DNA from 2 places in the Streptomyces sp. NPDC036813 genome. Region 2 is predicted to be linked to the other one. Evidence: riboswitches for the same ligand, from Rfam matches in the RefSeq annotation. Region 2 holds a riboswitch; the other holds the start of a gene.
The links. Region 2 has a riboswitch for cyclic di-AMP ahead of ACZ67Q_RS24715 (transglycosylase SLT domain-containing protein). Riboswitches for the same ligand answer to the same signal wherever they lie in the genome.
Positions count from the first base shown of each region.

Region 1: linked by a shared signal. The riboswitch ahead of ACZ67Q_RS27355 (C40 family peptidase) and the one ahead of ACZ67Q_RS24715 (transglycosylase SLT domain-containing protein) in region 2 are both predicted to bind cyclic di-AMP.

Region 1 covers NZ_JBVJPV010000014.1:115,871-122,280, forward strand. Annotated here, with positions in the region: gene bioB (biotin synthase BioB) at 1-1,129, opposite strand, end outside; gene ACZ67Q_RS27335 (8-amino-7-oxononanoate synthase) at 1,276-2,403, shown strand; gene ACZ67Q_RS27340 (DUF397 domain-containing protein) at 2,446-2,676, opposite strand; gene ACZ67Q_RS27345 (helix-turn-helix domain-containing protein) at 2,686-3,543, opposite strand; gene ACZ67Q_RS27350 (ATP-binding protein) at 3,756-4,229, shown strand; gene ACZ67Q_RS27355 (C40 family peptidase) at 4,538-5,011, opposite strand; cyclic di-AMP (ydaO/yuaA leader) riboswitch at 5,015-5,148, opposite strand; gene ACZ67Q_RS27360 (hypothetical protein) at 5,525-5,830, opposite strand; gene ACZ67Q_RS27365 (ATP-dependent Clp protease proteolytic subunit) at 5,839-6,410, opposite strand, start outside.
Region 2 covers NZ_JBVJPV010000012.1:141,087-147,496, forward strand. Annotated here, with positions in the region: gene ACZ67Q_RS24700 (carboxylate--amine ligase) at 1-157, shown strand, start outside; gene ACZ67Q_RS24705 (FAD-dependent oxidoreductase) at 294-1,496, shown strand; gene ACZ67Q_RS24710 (HAD family hydrolase) at 1,827-2,633, shown strand; gene ACZ67Q_RS24715 (transglycosylase SLT domain-containing protein) at 2,722-3,216, opposite strand; cyclic di-AMP (ydaO/yuaA leader) riboswitch at 3,220-3,404, opposite strand; gene ACZ67Q_RS24720 (polyprenyl synthetase family protein) at 3,983-4,993, shown strand; gene ACZ67Q_RS24725 (LolA family protein) at 5,380-6,410, shown strand, end outside.

The DNA of each region.
Region 1 (6,410 bases), on a different contig from region 2:
AGCCGCCGGCCGAGGCGTGCGACCCACAGCCCTCCGCGCCCTCGTGGCCACCGCAGCCGCCCGCCGCCGCGTCGGAACCGCAGCCACCTGCCGCTTCGTGCGACCCGCAGCCGCCGGCCGCGCCCGCCCGGTGCTCCGGCAGCGTCACCTCGCCGGCGCCCTCCACCTCGAACCCGGCGTCCGCGATCATCTCCAGGTCGGCCTTACCGGCCTGGCCCTCGCTGGTCAGGTAGTCGCCAAGGAAGATCGAGTTGGCCAGGTGCAGCGCCAGCGGCTGCATCGTGCGCAGATGGACCTCGCGGCCGCCCGCGATACGGACCTCCACGTCCGGGCAGACGAAGCGGACCATCGCCAGGATGCGCAGGCAGCGCTGCGGGGTGAGGTTCCACTCCTTGGCCAGCGGGGTGCCCTCGAAGGGGATCAGGAAGTTCACCGGAACGGAGTCCGGGTCCAGCTCGCGCAGCGAGAAGACCACGTCCACCAGGTCCTCGTCGCTCTCGCCCATGCCGGCGATCAGACCGGAGCAGGCCGACAGGCCCGCCGCGTGCGCCTTGGTCACCGTGTCGACCCGGTCGGCGTAGGTGTGCGTGGTCGTGATGTCCGCGTACGTGCCCTCGGACGTGTTGAGGTTGTGGTTGTAGGCGTCCGCGCCCGCCTCGCGCAGCCGCTCGGCCTGGCCGTCGGAGAGCAGACCGAGGCAGGCGCACACCTCGACGCCCTCGTTCTGCTCCTTGATCGTCTTGATGGTCTCGGAGACCCGGTCCACGTCCCGGTCCGTCGGGCCGCGCCCGCTGGCCACCAGGCACACCCGCTTGGCGCCGCCGGCCAGACCCGCGGCGGCGGCCTGGGAGGCCTCGTCGGGCTTGAGCCAGGTGTACTTCAGGATGTCGGCCTTGGACCCCAGGCGCTGCGAACAGTACGAGCAGTCCTCCGGGCACAGGCCGGACTTGAGGTTGACCAGGTAGTTGAGTTTCACCCGTCGGCCGAACCAGTGCCGGCGTACCTTGCCGGCCGCGGCCACCACATCGAGCAGTTCGTCGTCGGTCGTGGCGAGGACGGCCAGGGCTTCCTCGCGGGTCGGCAGCTCGCGCCGCAGTCCCTTGTCCACCAGCGTGTTCAGCAGGTCCATGGGAGCTGATCCTGTCTTACGGGGGTAGGCCAGGCCAAGGAGAGTTCGCACAAACAAGGCCGTTCGAGGTGTGGGTATTGCCACATCCTGAGCTGCGGTGTGTCCCGCTAGTGTCTGTGCACTGCCTACAAAATCCCGGAGGACCCATGGCGTTCGGCTGGATCGACGAGCAGGCGGACGCGCGCCGCCGTGCGGGACTCGTGCGCACCCTGCGTCCCCGCCCCGCCGACACGCCGCTGCTGGACCTGGCGAGCAACGACTACCTGGGTCTGGCCCGCCATCCGGAGGTCACCGAGGGCGCGGCACGGGCCGCCCGGACATGGGGCGGCGGCGCGACGGGTTCCCGCCTGGTCACCGGTACGACCGAGCTGCACACCGAGCTGGAACGCGAGCTCGCGGACTTCTGCGGCTTCGAGGCCGCGCTCGTCTTCTCCTCCGGTTACGCCGCCAACCTCGCCGCGGTCACCGCACTCGCCCCGCACGGCTCGCTGATCGTCTCCGACGCGGGCAACCACGCATCCCTGATCGACGGCTGCCGGCTGGCCCGCGGCACCACGCAGGTCGTCGCGCACGCCGAACCGGACGCCGTGCGCAAGGCGCTCGGCACCCATGAGGGCACCTCGATCGCCGTCTCCGACACCGTGTTCTCGGTGGACGGCGACGCCGCCCCACTGGCCGAACTGGCCGTCGCCTGCCGGGAATTCGGCGCCGGCCTGGTGGTCGACGACGCCCACGGGCTGGGCGTCCTGGGTGACGGCGGGCGCGGCGCGCCGTACGCGGCGGGGCTCGCCGGCGGGGACGACGTGGTCGTGACCGTGACGCTGTCGAAGTCGCTCGGCAGCCAGGGCGGCGCCGTCCTGGGGCCCGCACGGGTGATCGACCACCTGGTCAACGCGGCCCGGACCTTCATCTTCGACACGGGGCTCGCCCCGGCCGCGGCGGGCTCCGCCCTCGCGGCCCTGCGGCTGCTGCGCCGCGAGCCGCAGCGGGCGGCACGGGCCCGCGCGGTGGCCGCAGAGCTGCACGCCCGGCTGACGGCCGCGGGTCATCAGGCGGTACGGCCGGACGCCGCCGTGGTCTCGGTGCGCGCTCCGTCCCCGGAGCAGGCCGTGCGCTGGGCGGCCGACTGCCGGACGGCCGGCCTGGCTGTGGGCTGTTTCCGACCTCCTTCCGTGCCCGACGGCATCTCACGGCTCAGGCTGACCGCCCGTGCGGACCTGACCGAAGATCAGATCGAACGCGCTGTACGGGTGATCGGCGAGACGCGGCCATGAGTCGGCGTCCACGGCCGTGCCCTCGCCCGGGGTGTGCCGTGCTCAGTCGCGGCGCACGGCGGCGGTGAACGCCGCCCAGCTCCCGGGGGAGAAGAGCAGCGCGGGCCCGTCCGGGGCCTTGGAGTCGCGTACGGCGAGCAGCCCGGCCCAGTGCCCGGAGGCCGGCCGGGCCGTCTCGACGCAGTTGTTCGCTCCGGTGCTGTAGCTGCTGCGCAGCCAGCGCACGCCGTGCAGATCGGTACTGAAAGGGATGGTGCGAGGCAGTGCGGTCATGGTGCCTCCTTACGCGCCGTCACCTAGTGAGGCGATGAAATCCAACGAGTCCTCGGGGGAAAGGGCGTGGATCCGAAGGGAGTTGAAGGCCTCCGCGTAGGCCCGGAGGTCTTCTTTCCGTTCGAGGTAGAGGCTACTCGTCATGTGGTCGAGAACAACCACGTCCAGATCAGAAGTGCTCGGAAATGAGAAAATAACGAAAGGCCCGGTGATGCCGACATGCGCCCCCGCGGAGAACGGCAACACCTGCAACCGCACCTGCGGCAGCCGTGCGGCCTGAAGCAGCCGCCGCAGCTGCTCCGCCATCACCTCGGGACCGCCCACCTCCCGGCGCAGCACCGCCTCGTCCAGCACGGCGCTCAGCTTCAGCGGACGCGGCGCGTGCAGCACGTCCTGGCGGGCCAGACGCACCTCCACCAGCGCGTCCAGCCGTTCCTCGTCCACCGCGCCGACGGCCGCCCGGGTCACCGCGCGGGCGTAGGCGGGCGTCTGCAGCAGCCCCGGCACGACCGAGGTCTCCAGCGTGCGCATCGCGCTGGCCTGCGACTCCAGACTGATGAAGTCGCGGTACGTGGGCGGCAGCACCCCGCGGTAGGCGTGCCACCAGTGCTCCCTGCCGCCGACCTGGGAGCCGGCCAACACCAGCAGCAGGTCCCGCAGTTCGTCGTCCTCGACGCCGTACGCGTTCAGCAGTAACCGCACATCGGACGGTTTCGCGCCACTCGAGCCGGTCTCGATCCGGCTGACTTTCGACTGGTGCCAGCCCACCAGCCGGGCGGCCTCCCCGCTGGTGAGTCCCGCCCGGGCGCGCAGCGCGCGCAGTTCGGCGCCCAGCTTCCGGCGGCGCACCGCGGGACCGTGCTGCATGCGCCCCTCCTTACTCCGTCCGAGCCGCCCGGATACGGTCTGCCGTGGCAGAGTTCACCGCTTCGAGCGACAGATATATGCATATCTTGGTGGATCGCCTCCGTGACCGGCGTGGTGATGGCAGTCTGGCGGCGAAGCACCAGTCCGGGACCGTACTCGAACCACCGGCTCCGTGCCGGACTGCGGTCCCGTGGGAAAGGGACGACGTCGCCATGGCAGACCACCTGGAAGCATCCGTCACTCTGCCGAGCGATCCGGCCTCGGTGTCCGCGGCCCGCGGCTTCGTGGCCGGCACCCTGGCGGAATGGGGTCTGCCGTCGGACGCGGAGCTGGCGGACAGCATCCGGTTGATCGTCTCCGAACTGGCCACCAACTCCGTGCAGCACACGTTCGGGCAATCCCCGACGTTCACGGTGGACGTCACCCTGGACCGCGACGAGCTGCTGCGCATCGGTGTCACGGACAGCCACCCCCGCTTTCCCAAGCGGCTGCCCGCGGCCGTCCAGCAGGACAACGGCCGGGGCATGGTCATCATCCGCTGGCTGGCCGCCGAGTGCGGCGGCAGACTCCGCGTCCGCCCCACCCGCGAGGGCGGCAAGACGGTCGCCATCGAACTGCCCTGGGCACTCCCGCCCGAGCCGGTCCCCTCGACGCAACAGACAGAACCAAAACCGCAGCCCTGCTGAACCGTTCGGTTCCGGGACGACTCCCGCGGGCTTGTCACACCGCGCCCACCGGACCGCCCCCGGCGGCACCGCCGCCGAACGCACGCCGTGAGCCTCGGCGACGGGGGCCCCAGGGCGTGACACCCGCTCACCCGTATGCCCGAGCCGTTGGCGCCGTTGGCGCCGTTGGCCCGCGGCCACCCCGGCCTTGTCCCGGCAGCCGCCGCTGGAGCCCGCTGACGGCCCTCCTCGGCCCGACAGCGGCCGCTGAGGGCCGTGCCGTCGGGCTCGTGGCCGCGTGAGGGCCGTGTGCCGAGGAGGGGCGTCGGTCAGCTCACCCGGCCGTACCAGACGCTCTTGGTCCAGATCTTCTGCAGGCGCACCACGTCGCCCGTCTTCGGGGCGTGCCAGATCTTGTTCTTCCCGGCGTAGATGCCGACGTGGTAGACGTTCGACCCCGAGTGGAAGAACACCAGGTCACCGGCCTTACGGCTGCGGGCCGGGATGTGGTGCGTCTTGTTGTACTGCTGGGCGGCCGTGCGCGGCAGCTTCTTGCCCGCCTTCTTGAACGAGTACAGCGTGAGTCCCGAGCAGTCGAACCGGCGCGGCCCGGTGGCGCCCCACTGGTACGGCGCGCCCTTCTTGGACGCGGCGATCTGCAGCGCCTTGGTCGCCGGCGTCGCGGCGGCGGCCTCCGAGGCGAGGCCCGGGACCACGATCGAGCCGCCCACCGCGGCGATGGTCAGGGCGGAAGCCGTACCGGCCCGGGCCATGAGCGACGGGACACGATTGAGCGCAGTCATGCGCAACCCTTCGTCAGCCGCCTGTGAAGGATGACCTGTCGGATTCGGGCTGGCGAAGTAGCCCGGCCGCTGACGCGGCTTCACCCCAAGGGCTGCTCGGCCCGGTCGTGGCATGACCGTTCCGGCGACCCGTCGTGCTTGGGTCCTCCACTCCTGCCGATCCACTCCTGTCGACCGGTCATCCGGACGGCGGCAGGACTCGGCGTCCGCCCGGATCGCCCCGCCGCTGCGGCGGGGGCTTGTCGTCAGTCAGGGATCTTGGCCCACAACTGTCCGAAAATCCCAACGGAAACGGGTATTTGTGGGGTTCCTCACCACTCACCCGTTCGGGTGGACAGCCCTGTGTTCGGTGGGGTGTTCACTGATCCGGCGAGCCCCGGACCAGCGGCGGAACACTTCATTCCGGCCTCTCGTCCCGCCGGTCACGCAACTCGGACCCCCGAAAAAAAGGCGTTCGGATAGGCCGATGGGGGGTACGCCGTTCGGTCCGTTTGAACCCGCTCGGCCCTCGGCTCAACTCCCCGCCGGTGGCGGCAGGGTGACCCGCGCCGTGCGGCGCTCGCCGTCGAGCACCCGCAACGCGCGTGCCAGGGTGCCGGCGTGCAGCTCGCTCTCGCCGCGCTGGTGCATCAGCGTCAGCGCGTCGCGCAGCGCCACCGCCTTGGTCACCAGCGCCTGCGCGGCCCGCAGCCCCCGGTAGGTGTCGCCGGGACAGGCCGGGTTGATCCGGCCGAGCAGGTCCACGACCTCCAGGTAACGGTCGATCAGCTCCCCCTCCGCCCGGGTGAGGGCGGGCAGCGGCGGAAGATCCGGCAGCATCGGACGGCTCACCTCCCGCCCGGCTGCGCGCGGACGGTGATGATCTCGTCCACCAGCCCGTACGCCAGCGCCCCGGCCGCGTCGAGGACGTGGTCGCGCTCGATGTCCGCGCCGACCTGCCGCCGGCTGCGCCCGGTGTGCCGGACGAGCATCTCCTCCAGGGTCGCCCGGATGCGCGTCAACTCCGCGGCCTGAAGGGCGAGGTCACTGGCCTGCCCCTCCACCGGCTCCGGCAACGCGGGCTGACGCATCACCATCCGGGCGCCCGGCAGCGCGAACCGGCGCCCCGGCGCGCCCGCGGCCAGCAACACCGCGGCGGACGAGCCCGCCTGGCCCATGCAGTACGTCTCCACCTCGCACGCGACGTACCGCATCGCGTCGTAGATCGCCGTCATCGCCTGGAACGAGCCGCCCGGCGAGTTGATGTAGAGCTGCACGGGCCGGTCCGGGTCCCGGTGCTCCAGCTGCATGAGCTGCGCGATGACATCGCACGCCGCGGCGTCGTCGATCGGTGTCCCGAGGAACACGATCCGCCCCTCCAGCAGCCTGGAGTACGGATCCGTCGTCCGGTGGCCGAAAC
Region 2 (6,410 bases):
ACTGGCCTGGCTCGCGGGTGACGACCCGCTGCCGTTCCTCACGATGCTCGCGCGCTTCGTGCGACCCGGCGCGAAGCACCTCTATCAGCTGTGGCGGACCCACCGCCGCGGCAGCACCGGACCGGGTGGACGGCCGGGTGGACGCCACCAGCCGTAGCCGCCTCCCGGCCGGAACGCGGAGTGACGACACCGCGAAGTGACGACACCGCGAAGTGACGACACCGCGAAGTGACGACATCACGAAGTGACGACACACCACGAAGTGACGACATGACGTCCTGGGGAGGGACTTCGTGAACCAACCGGTAGCAGTCCTCGGGGCAGGCCCCTTCGGCCTGTCCACCGCCGCCCATCTGCGCGCCCGTGGCGTGCCCGTCCGCGTCTTCGGCGACCCCATGGTCAGCTGGCGCGACAACATGCCCGCCGGCATGCTCCTGAAGTCGACCCCCGCGGCCTCCAGCATCGACTGCCCGCAACGCGGGTACACCCTCGCCGACTACTGCGACGCGGCCGGCATCCGGCGGCTGGTCACCGATGAGGACATCATTCCCGTCGAGACGTTCATCGCCTACGGGCAGTGGTTCCAGCAGAAGCTGCTGCCCGAGCTGGAGCGGGTGCGGGTGGTCTCCGTGGACCGGCGCACCGGGGGCGGCTTCGAGCTGAAGCTGGACTCCGGGGAGCAGCTCACCGCGCGGGCCGTCGTCGTCGCCACCGGACTGTCCGGCCTGTCCCACCTGCCCCGCGAGCTGGCCTCGGCCGCCCCGGACGGACCCGCTCCGACGGCGCCGGTCTCGCACAGTTCCCAGCATCACGACCTGACCCGCTTCGCCGGCCGCGAGCTGATCGTCGTCGGCGCCGGACAGTCCGCGCTGGAGACGGCGGCGCTCGCCGCCGAGGCCGGGGCCCGGGTGCGGGTGGTGGCCCGCGGCCGGGGCCGGGTCGCCTTCGGCGCGGCGCCGTGGGACCAGCCCCGGCTGCGCCCTCAGTCGCCCTTCGGCCGGGCCTGGTCGCTGTGGGCCCTGAGCTATTACCCGCAGCCCTACCGCTATCTGCCCGCCGAGCTACGCCACTACCTGGTCCGCCGGGTCCTCGGCCCGCTCGGCGCCTGGTGGCTGCGCGAGCGCTTCGCGGGGAAGGTGGAGGTCAGCGAGGTGCAGCGGATCGTGCGGGCGGAGTCGACGGGCGAGGGCGCCACCCTCACCGTGCGCAGTCACTCCGGCCGCACCGAGCGGCTCGCCGCCGACCACGTCATCGCGGCCACCGGCTACCGGGTGAACCTCGCGGCGATGGACTTCCTCGGCCACGGGCTGCGCACCGCGCTCGCCGTCAGCCGCGGCACTCCCAGGCTCGGCGCCGGCTACGTCTCGTCGGTCCCCGGCCTGTACTTCACGGGTCTGCCGGCGGCTGGGTCGTACGGCCCGGTGATGCGGTTCGTATGCGGCACGGAGTTCGCCTCGCCACGGCTGGCCCGGCATCTGGTGGCGGCGCACGGCTGAGGGCACGCCGGACCTGCGCGGGACGGCCGACCTGCGCGGGGACGGCCATCCTGCGCGGGAGCGGCGGCCCGGTCAGTCCTCCTGCGCGTGCTGCCAGGTTGATCAGGCCGCTCGCGTGCGGATGCCGGGCGAGATATCGACACCGGCGTCGGCGAAGCACGGACGCACGGCCTCGGGCAGGGCGGGGTCGTCGGGGTCGCCGTCGAACCAGAGGCCCCGTTGCCGGGCCTGGGGGTGAAGAGCGGGGCGCCGACCGGGTCCCCCGGGGACGTTGCGGAACGGCGAATCGGGTGGTGAACGGGTGACCTGCGGGGTCCGTATTCTCTGATCATGGCCGCACCCCTCGCATATGCCCTCATCGCCACTGACCTGGACGGAACGCTGCTGCGCGGCGACGACACGCTGTCCGACCGGTCCCGGGCCGCGCTCGCGCGGGTGGCGAACGCCGGCGCCCGCCACCTGGTGGTGACGGGCCGCCCGGCGCCCCGGGTGCGGCCGCTGCTGGAGGACCTCGGCTGCACGGGGCTCGCGGTGTGCGGCCAGGGCGCGCAGGTGTACGACGCGGGGGCCGGCCGTCTGCTGTGGTCGGTGACCCTCGACCGGGAGCTGGCCGAGACCGCGCTCGGCAAGATCGAGGCCGAGGTGGGGGAGGTGTACGCCGCGGTCGACCAGGACGGCGTGGACGGGCTGACGCTGATCGAGCCCGGCTACCGGATGCCGCACCCGACACTGCCGGCGGTGCGGGTCGGGCGGCGCGACGATCTGTGGGGCGAGCCGATCAGCAAGGTGCTGCTGCGCCATCCCGAGCTGTCCGACGACGAGCTGGCGGCGACGGCGCGCGCGGTGGTCGGTTCCCTGGCGACGGTGACCATGTCGGGGCCGGGGACCGTGGAGCTGCAGCCGTGCGGTGTCACCAAGGCGACGGGGCTCGCGCTGGCGGCCGACCATCTCGGGCTGGGCCCCGAGCGGGCGCTCGCGTTCGGGGACATGCCGAACGATATCCCGATGTTCGCCTGGGCCGCCCGAGGGGTGGCCATGGCCAACGCCCACGAGGAGCTGAAGGCCGTGGCCGACGAGGTCACCTTGTCGAACGAGGACGACGGCATCGCCGTCGTCCTCGAACGACTCTTCGCGTGAGGCAGTGGCTCACGACGCTCCCGTGAGGCAGCGGCTCAAGGCTCTTGCCGGAGGCAGCGGCTCACGGCTTCTCGCGTGAGGCGGTGGCTCAGTACGCGCTGAACACGTTGTCGATCGACCCGTAGCGGGCGGCCGCGTAGTTGCAGGCCGCGGTGATGTTGGCGATCGGGTCGTACGGGTCCATGGAGGTGCCGGACACGTGGTAGGCGAGGAACGTCGGGTCGATCACCTGGAGCAGGCCCTTGGACGGGGTGCCGGCGGCCGCGTTGGAGTCCCACAGGTTGATGGCGGCGGGGTTGCCGGAGGACTCGCGGATGATGTTGCGGTAGATCCCGTCGTAGGTGCCCGGGATGCCGTGCTGGGACATGATGTCCAGCGACTGGCGGATCCAGCCGTCGAGGTTGTTCGGGTAGACCGAGTTGGCGGCCGTGATCACGGTGGCGCTGGTCGCCGGGGTGGCGGCGGAGGCGCTGGTGGCGCCGAAGAGCGGCAGCGCGAGGGCGGCGGCACCGGTGCCGGCGACGGCGAGGGTGCGGACGAGGCGGGACGTGCGGGTGCGGCGGTGCTGACCGGCAGCAGACATGACGAAGTTCCTCTCCCACGCCTGCGAGGTGAGCTGTCGGGTTCGGGCTGGAGATGCCCGGCCGGCCGCGGCTGCGGCACGGCTTCACCCCAAGCCGGTCCGGGGCGTCGTCGGGGTGACGACGTCCGGCTCGGCGACTTACCTGGGTCCCCCGCTCCTGCCGTACACGGATGAGTTGGTCCGATGGTGGATGCCGGACGGCGGCAGGATTAGGCGTCCATCCGACAGGCCGGGAAGTTATGCGAGAGCTGATGCCGGGAACAAGTACCGGTTTCACCTAATGCCCTGGTTGACCTTGGTCCGGGGTGTTTGGGGTGCTTGATCCTTTGTGGTCGCCGAGGCCCAACTCGCTTGTCGGGACTGGCGAAACACGGGGCAGACGGAGGGGAGGCCGGTGAGGGTGGCGCGTGACCCAATTCACTGGTGTCACAGGGGAAACACATTTGGTACCAAGGCGGCCAAGGTGAATCGACTGATTAATTACGGCAAAACGGGCAGTCGGGTCGTGTTGTGGCGCGCCGGGGCGGGGTGCCTCACGGAGGGTGGGGGGTGGTCTTCACGACACGAGCATGGTTGATATCGGTACTTTTCGGCCGATCAGATTTGATCGATAAACATATCGGGCGTGATCCGATACCACCTGGCCTGTAACCGTGGGCGCTATCGGTGATCGAAACGTGACCGGATACGCTGACTTGAGTGATGTCAGCGACCTATCGACAAACCGTGTAATCGCCAACCGGCACCAGCAGACAGGAGACCCCTCGTGACCGTCGTCGGGCCGTTCGGGCTTAGCGTGCGGGACCAGGCTCTCGAGGCCGATGTCCAGGCCGGATTGGCGGCTGTCGAGGAAGGGCTGCTCGAGGCCACCAAGAGCGAGGTTCCCTTCATCACGGAGGCCGCACAGCACCTGGTGCGGGCGGGCGGGAAGCGGTTCCGGCCGCTGCTCGTGATGCTGGCGGCGCAGTTCGGCGACCCGTATGCGCCGGGTGTCGTGCCGTCGGCGGTCGTGGTCGAGCTGACCCACCTCGCGACGCTGTACCACGACGACGTCATGGACGAGGCCGCCGTGCGGCGCGGGGTGCCCAGCGCGAACACGCGGTGGGGTAACTCGGTCGCCGTACTGACCGGCGACTTCCTCTTCGCGCGCGCGTCGCAGATCCTCGCCGACCTCGGCCCCGAGGCGGTGCGGGTGCAGGCGCTGGCGTTCGAGAGGCTGGTCACCGGGCAGATCCTGGAGACCGCGGGGCCGCAGGACGGGCGCGACCCGGTCGACCACTACCTCGAGGTGCTCGGCGGCAAGACGGGGTCGCTGGTGGCGGTGTCGTGCCGGTTCGGCGCGATGATGTCCGGCGCCGACGAGACGGTCGTGGACGTGCTGACCCAGTACGGGGAGCGGCTGGGCGTCGCTTTCCAGCTGGCTGACGACGTGCTCGACATCGCCTCCGACTCGCACGAGTCCGGCAAGACGCCGGGCACGGATCTTCGCGAGGGCATTCCGACGCTGCCGGTGCTGCGGCTGCGCGAGCAGGCCGAGCGGCTGGGGCTGCCGGAGGACCGCGCGCTGTGCGAGCTGCTGGACTCCGATCTGAGCGACGACGCGCGACACGCGGAGGCGCTGGCCGGGCTGCGGGCGCACCCCGCGCTGGAGCAGGCGCGGCGCGACACCGTCCGCTACGCCGAGGAGGCGCGTGCGGCGCTGGCTCCGCTGCGGGAGTGCGGCGCCAAGGCGGCGCTGATGGAGCTGTGCGACGCGGTGGTGCACCGGGCGGGCTGACGGCAGCCGTCCCCCTCCCGGCCGGAGACGTACATCCGGGCCGTGCGGCCCTTCCGCTGACGGCCGCACCCCGGGTGGACTCCGCCTCTCGGCGTATCCGCACCCTCGGGTGGAGCCCGCTGCCCCGTCCCCGTGGCTCCCTGGTCCCCCACCTCCCCTACGGGTAGGGCGAGCTGAGGCCCCGCCATGTCATACCCCAGCAGTACATGCGGTTGCGTCCGTGGAGTGACGCTTCCCGGCGGCCGATTTGGTCTCATGGAAAGCACGGAAGACACCACTCCTCACCGATTCGGGTGAGAATGGCGGCTTGGGGTGGGGCCCGCCGGGAGCACGCGCCGGGGGTCACGGGAACGACAGCCGCCGCCGACGACGGAGGTAGCGCACACATGGCACCGTATGGAAGCGATGACAGGGCGACGGCCGTGCAGGAGCCGGCCGGCTCGTCGGGCGGGGGGCGTCGCAGGGCCGCGCGGTACGTCGTGCCCGCGACCGTCGTGGGCGTGGCCGCCGCGACGATCGGGATCGTCCCCGCGCTCGCCAGCTCCGGTGACCCGGATCTGCCGAAGATCACCGCGCAGCAGCTCATCGAGAAGATCGCGGCGTCGGACGTCCAGCAGATGTCGGGCACCGTGCGGATCAGCACCGACCTCGGGCTGCCCGACCTGGGCGGGCTCGCGGGCGGTCTCGGCGGGAAGACGGGCGGCTCCGGTGACGGCTCGGCCGCCGACCCGTCCGCCAAGGTCACCGAACTCGCCACCGGCTCGCACACGTTGCGGGTCGCGGCCGACGGGCCGGACCGGCAGAAGGTGTCGGTGCTGGAGGACGCCGCCGAATACAGCCTCATCCACAACGGCAAGGACGTGTGGGGCTACGACAGCAAGTCCAACGAGGTGTACCACGCCACCTCGGAGGACACCGGCAAGGACCACCGCAAGGGCACGCGGGGCACGGACGACTTCTCCGGCACGCCCAAGGACTTCGCCGAGCAGGCCCTCAAGGCCGTCGACTCCACGACCGCCGTCACGGTGGACGGCACCGCCCACGTCGCCGGCCGCGACGCCTACAAGCTGCTGATCAAGCCCAAGCAGTCCGGCAGCACCGTCGGCGGGATCACCATCGCCGTGGACGCGAAGACCGGCGTGCCGCTGAAGTTCACCCTGACCCCGAAGAGCGGCGGCGCCGCCGTGGTCGACGCCGGCTTCACGCAGGTCAGCTTCGCCCGACCGGCCGCCTCCACCTTCGACTTCACCCCGCCCAAGGGTGCCAAGGTCACCGAGGGCGGCGACCGTGAGCACCCCAAGGGCGACCGCCTCCAGGGCGACGGTCCGCTGAAGGGCGGCCTCCCGGGGCACCTCCTGCCCACGCCGGGCGGGGCGCCGGGCAAGGGAATCGGCGGACCCGAGGTCCTCGGTGAGGG